2 linked regions of the Saccharophagus degradans 2-40 genome follow. The protein of the gene in region 2 binds, or shares a complex with, the protein of the main gene of each other region. Links are inferred from orthologs where the notes say so. Each region holds a gene or a part of one and is shown on either strand. Other genes may lie near its edges. The genes, in order: SDE_RS16845 and xseA.

What was found.
Region 1: the proteins of xseA (region 2) and SDE_RS16845 are in contact, whole or in part, in a cryo-EM structure (PDB 8TXR), measured with the Escherichia coli proteins. The link is inferred for Saccharophagus degradans 2-40 from one-to-one orthologs.

The regions. Positions count from the first base shown.
Region 1 is NC_007912.1:4,096,232-4,099,344, reverse strand. Bases 222-3,087 are described here. They hold SDE_RS16845 (exodeoxyribonuclease VII small subunit), read right to left. Parts: upstream 1,840-3,087; coding sequence 1,603-1,839; downstream 222-1,602. Other genes in these bases: SDE_RS16835 (flagellar motor protein MotB), read left to right, coding at 2,917-3,087; pomA (flagellar motor protein PomA), read left to right, coding at 2,125-2,886; SDE_RS16850 (polyprenyl synthetase family protein), read right to left, coding at 708-1,595; hisI (phosphoribosyl-AMP cyclohydrolase), read right to left, coding at 222-568. In the rest of the region: SDE_RS16860 (phosphoribosyl-ATP diphosphatase), read right to left, coding at 1-182; more of hisI, read right to left, coding at 182-221; more of SDE_RS16835, read left to right, coding at 3,088-3,113. UniProt on the Escherichia coli protein: Bidirectionally degrades single-stranded DNA into large acid-insoluble oligonucleotides, which are then degraded further into small acid-soluble oligonucleotides.
Region 2 is NC_007912.1:1,880,317-1,883,400, forward strand. The notes cover bases 248-3,084. They hold xseA (exodeoxyribonuclease VII large subunit), read right to left. Parts: upstream 2,430-3,084; coding sequence 1,065-2,429; downstream 248-1,064. Other genes in these bases: SDE_RS07625 (monovalent cation:proton antiporter-2 (CPA2) family protein), read right to left, coding at 248-999; guaB (IMP dehydrogenase), read left to right, coding at 2,659-3,084. Also shown: more of SDE_RS07625, read right to left, coding at 1-247. UniProt on the Escherichia coli protein: Bidirectionally degrades single-stranded DNA into large acid-insoluble oligonucleotides, which are then degraded further into small acid-soluble oligonucleotides.

The sequences.
Region 1 (3,113 bases), 2.2 Mb from region 2 along the record:
GCGTCTTTCGCGGCTAGAATGGTTTCGGTGGCCTCTTCGCCTACTTTCTCAAGTATTTTGTTAAGCCCTTTGTGGTGTAACTGGGCCACATAGGAAGCTTCAGGGTCGCCAGAGGCCTTGCGCTCTGCAAGTACTTGATCTAACAGGCCCAATACTTTACTAACATCTAGCGTACTGGTCATTAATATATCTCTTTTGGGTCTTTAAGTACGGGGTCGGTTGCAACCCACTTACCGTTTTGAAGTTCTCTGTAGAAACACGACTCACGTCCAGTATGACACGCAATTCCACCCATTTGTTCGACGTCCAACACTATCACATCGGCATCACAATCTAACCGAATACTTTTAACATGCTGGGTAAAGCCCGAGGTTTCGCCTTTGCGCCACAATTTGCCCCTAGAGCGGGACCAATAAACAGCTATGTTTTCTTGTGCGGTAAGGCTTAGGGATTCTCGGTTCATCCACGCCATCATCAATACTGTGCCGGTTTTGGCATCGCGTGCAATGGCGGGCACTAGGCCGTCGCTTGTCCAGGTTATTTCGTCTAAAAATGTAGAGTCTGTCACGGGTTACAATCTTTATGTGTTGGTGTGGTTGGCAGGCAACCGCACACAGTGTGTGAATAGCGACATTATAAGGCTGTTGGTTGCGCTTGCACCATCTGTATATACCGCTCTAACTAGGGTTGAGTCGCAATAATTGGGCTTAATGGTCGCGCTGCACAATATATGTCGCCAACTGGCGTAGTATATCCGCTCGCTCGTCAAAATCTTTGATCGACGCCAAAGCCTGCTGCAAAAGTTCGCTCGCCTTATGTTTGGCGCCATCTAAACCAAGGAGTGATACATAAGTTGGCTTGTTGCGCTCTGCATCGGCGCCAGCTTCTTTGCCCAATGTGGCTGTATTGGCGGTAACGTCGAGTATGTCGTCTTGCACCTGAAACGCCAAGCCAATGGCGCTGGCATATTGGCGTAATTGCGCGGTTTGGGTGGGGGTAGCACCGGCGGCAATCGCGCCCATTTCTACGCTTGCGCTGATGAGTGCGCCTGTTTTGTGCTGGTGCATGGTTTCTAAGTGTTGCAAATCTACGCTTTTATCAACCGCGGCAAGATCGATAGCTTGCCCCAAAACCATGCCGCTAGCGCCAGAGGCCTTCGCAAGTGCGGCAATTGCCTGTAATGCAGCGCTTGCAGGCATGTGCTGGCTATTCGCTAGCCATTCAAAAGCTTGGCACTGTAGCGCGTCACCCGCGAGTATAGCTGTTGCCTCACTGTAGGCAATATGACAGGTGGGTTGGCCTCGGCGCAATGCGTCGTCATCCATTGCCGGTAAATCGTCGTGAATAAGGCTATAGGTGTGAATGGCCTCTATTGCGCAGGCGCAATCGTCGGCGGCCGCAGATATGCCGCCAGTTGCGTAGGCTGCGGCATACACTAATACGGGGCGTACACGTTTACCGCCCAGCAATAAGCTGTAGCGCATGGCTTCTATTAGGTCGGTGTTGTAGTGCTTTAGGCCGATTAAGCGTTCTTCTAGCAAACCGTTAGTGTGCTCGCGGTACTTGGCAAGAAAGTGGGTCAATTCTGTGCTCATGCCTGAATTAACCTTCGCTATCAAACGGCTGGCTGCTAATTTCACCGTTTTGTTCGGTGAGCAGTTGCACTTTTTGCTCGGCTTCTTGGAGTGCTGTTTGGCAGTGACGGGTTAGCGCTATGCCTTCCTCAAACGTTTTTAGGGAATCTTCTAGGCTTAAATCGCCTTTTTCTAGATCCGTCACTAATTTCTCTAGGGTTTGTAGGGATTCTTCAAAATTTAACGCTTTCTTCTTGCTTGCCAAGGTCGCAGCCCTATGGTTGTGATTAAAAAATAAGCGGAATGCGCGATAGGCTCGCCGTTTTCGCGGAATGCAAACACTACCTAAGCGCGAACGGTCGGTCAACGCTCAAATAATACCCTCTACTGCCGATAACCTGTTAAACGCTGGCAGTTAGATCATTTGATTGGAAGTAAAGTGCGAAAAACTGTCTAGACTTAAATAGGGCAGAGCGATGCTTTTGCACAGCCACCAAATACTTTTGTTGACCACCTTCTGTGGTCCCTGTGACATGACGAGGAATACCCAGTGGATTTAGCCACGATAGTCGGCCTAATTGGCGCCTGCGCACTCATTGTTATCGCAATGTTGATGAGCGGCGAATTAGGTATGTTTGTTAATGGCCCTTCTTTAGTGATTGTATTTGGGGGGACCATCTTTGCCTGTATGGCTAAATTCAGTTTGGGTACCTACCTAAGTGCTATGAAAATTGCCGGCAAAAGCTTTACCAATAAATTGCCAGACCCGAATGCGCTTATTGAAGAAGTTGTTGCTCTGGCTGACGAGGCCCGAAAAGGTGGGTTACTGTCATTGGAAGGCAAAGAGGTAAGCAGTGATTTCCTGCAACGAGGCATACAGCTGTTGGTAGATGGGCACGATCCGGACGTTGTGAAAGCGCTACTTTCTAAGGATAAAAACCAAGCGGTTGAACGGCATAACGTTGGGGCCACTATTTTCGCTTCGATGGCGGACATGGCTCCAGCCATGGGAATGATCGGAACTCTTATTGGTCTTGTTGCCATGCTTGCAAACATGGATGACCCCAAGGCCATTGGACCTGCGATGGCGGTTGCGCTGCTAACTACGCTTTATGGTGCGGTAATCGCGAACGCCTTGTGCGGGCCTATAGCCGATAAGTTAAAGCAGCGTGCAATCGACGAAGCTATGATCAAAAGCTTGGTGATCGATGCGCTTATTGCTATTCAAAACGGTCAAAACCCTCGTGTTATCGACTCTTTATTGCGCAACTATTTACCCGAAGGTAAAAGGGAGGTAGCGGACGCCGACTAGGCCTTAGCCTACCCGCGTTAGGTATAGCCTATGAGTGATGAAGACGAGAATAAATGCGACTGCCCGGCAGGGTTACCGCCCTGGATGGGCACCTTCGCCGATTTGATGTCGCTGTTGATGTGCTTTTTCGTATTGCTGCTTTCATTTTCGGAAATGGATGCGATGAAGTTTAAGCGCCTTGCTGGGTCTATGGCGCAAGCTTTTGGTGTGCAAAATAAACTAAACGT
Region 2 (3,084 bases):
ATCTTGCCAGCTTAACCCAAATAAGCGTGCAAATAGTGTGGCAATGGTTGCTTTTAAGGCTAGTAAACCCACAACCGATAATACAACCCATACGCCGTACTCGAAGGCCATAACCAGGTCTAAATTCATGCCCACGCCCATAAAAAACAGGCCTAAAAATAAGCCTTTAAACGGGGCGATTTCGCTTTCTATTTGATGGCGAAACTCGGTTTCTGCGAGCAATAAGCCGGCGAGGAATGCACCCAGTGCCATAGATAAGCCCGCAAGGCCGGTAATCACAGAGGTGGCGAGAATAACCAGCAGCATAAGGGCGGTAAACACATCAATATTGCGCAAGCGGGCGACGTGGCGGAATAAAAAACTCAACAAAAAGCGGCCCACAAAAATAATAAAGCCAATAGTGATGGCTGCCTTTAAAAGGGCGCTGCCCACCGTTAGCCATAGGCTGCTATCGCCACTGGATGTATCGCCGAGTATGGTGAGCAAAATTAAAATAGGGACAACGGCTAAATCTTGAAAGAGCAGAATGGCAAAGCTTGCTCGACCATAGGTGGTGGCACTTTCGCTGCGCTCGTGCAAAATCTGCATCACCATGGCAGTGGAAGAAAGCGCCAAACACAAGCCGATAATAACGGCCGCTTCGATGGTATTGCCCCACCAAAATGCTAAGCCGCTAATTATGCTTGCGCTTACTAATACTTGCGCCGCTCCCAAGCCAAAAATAAGCTTGGAGAAACTTTTTAAGCGCGCAAATGAAAGCTCTAAACCGATGGTAAACAGTAAAATTATCACGCCGAGTTCGGCGAAGTGTTGTACGGCGTTAGCATCGTGAATAACAGCTGCGCCGTAAGGGCCAATAATAGCTCCTACGGCTAAATAGCCCAGAATAGGGCTCATTTTTATACGTTTAAATAGGGGTACAACTATAACAACGGTAAGTAAAAAGGCGATGGTCTCGTACAGGTAGGGAATGGTCATCGATGTGTGTTCTGCTTCCATCATATACGCCTATGTTGTGTTCCTGTATCAACGTGTTAGTTGTTTGTGGTTAGCTTAGTATTTAACTAGTTAATTTTTGCGGATAGTTCACCCTCGGCAAGCTTAATATGAATGGTTTCGCCTTTTGGGGTGTCGGCCGGCGTGCGTATAACCGTGCCGTCAGCCTTAGTCGTTATGGAGTAGCCGCGCTTAAGGGTTGCCAGGGGGCTAGCAATATCAAGCAGTGCAACGGCTCTTTGCAGTCTGTCTGTTTTTTTATCTAGCAAACGGCTAATGGCTTGGTTTAATTGTAAGCGAAGTTTTGCGAGATCTTTTTGATGCTGCGCAAGCAACTTTTGAGGGTGCTGCTGGGTTAAGCGCTGCTCGCGGTTTCTAAGTGTGGTGCCGTCTTTTTGTAAGCGCAACTGTATGGCGCGGGTAAGACGAATTTCTAATTGATCCAATTGTTGCGCTCGCGCATTTAGGCGCTCGCCAGGGTGCTTTAGCCTTGTGCGCAGGTGATTTACTGCCTGAGCGTATTGGCTTAAACGCTGGTGTAGGCGCTGTTTAAGCTGCTTGGCAAAATGTTGTAGCAATTGGTCGATATCTGTTTTGTTTGGGCACAGCAGTTCAGCCGCAGCCGAAGGGGTGGGGGCGCGTAAATCTGCAACAAAGTCGGCAATGGTAAAATCTACCTCGTGACCCACTGCGCTCACAATGGGTATATCGCATTCGTAAATGCGGCGCGCCAGCGCTTCATTGTTAAAGGCCCATAAGTCTTCTATCGAGCCGCCGCCGCGGCACAGCAAAAGCACATCAAAAAGGCCTGAATTCTCGGCAATGTCTATTGCCTGTATGAGTTTTGCGGGCGCGTCATCCCCTTGCACAGGGGCAGGGATCACCGTTACCGGAATACTGGGGAAGCGGCGCTGTAATACCGATAGTACATCCCGCACGGCAGCCCCTGTGGGCGATGTGATAATGCCTATATGGTTTGGCAGTGTGGGAATCGGTTGTTTATCTGCCTCGTTAAACAGGCCTTCATTTAGTAACTGTGCTTTTAGGGCTTCGTAACGCTGTTGTAATAGGCCAAACCCAGACTCTTCCATGTGCTCGGCAATAAGCTGAAAATCGCCGCGACCCTCATACAGGCTTACGCGGGCGCGCAGCAGCACTTTATCGCCCGCTTTTGGGCGAAATTTTACCTGCTGGTTGCGGCCCTTAAACATGGCACAGCGCACCTGTGCGCGCTCGTCTTTTAGGGTGAAGTACCAGTGGCCAGAGGCAGGGGCGCTAAAGTTAGAAATTTCACCTTCTACCCAAATAAGGGGCAGGTGTACTTCAAGCAGGTCTTTTACTCTGCGGTTAAGCTCTTCCACAGAAAAAGTTTTGCGCTCGCCGCCACGCTTGGCTGTAATTTGGTTGGTTTGGCTAAAAATATCGTTTTGCATGCGGGCATTCTAGGCGGTTTTGGATTGCTTTGGCATGCCTAGAATGAAATTTCCGGCACATTTACTGGTTGCGCTTGCACTTTCGCGCGTGTTTGTTCATTTAGGGCGACTTTTCGTGTTTACCAAAGATGGTGCAAACGCGTATAATTGCTCGTTTATCTCGCAGGCACTGGCTTACCTTAAAACGCCATTGCAGGCTCTACTCATGACTCTTGAGGTAGTTACTCCTATGTTAAGGATTGCTCAGGAAGCGCTCACGTTTGACGACGTACTGCTGGTTCCCGGTTATTCTAATGTCACAGCAAAAGATGTGGATTTGAAAACCCGGCTAACCCGAGAAATCACGCTTAATATCCCCTTGTTATCCGCTGCTATGGATACCGTTACCGAGGCCCGTTTAGCTATTGCATTAGCGCAAGAGGGCGGTATTGGTATTATTCATAAAAGCATGACCATCGAAAAACAAGCGGAACAAGTGCGTGCCGTTAAGAAATTTGAAGCTGGTGTGGTTAAAAACCCCATCACTATCGATTCTAGCTGCTCGATTAAAGACCTTATTGCCCTTACCCGTCAGCACAATATTTCTGGTGTGCCGGTTTTAGATAACGGCGATTTGGTGGGTATTGTTACCGGTCGAGATGTGCGTTTCGAAACC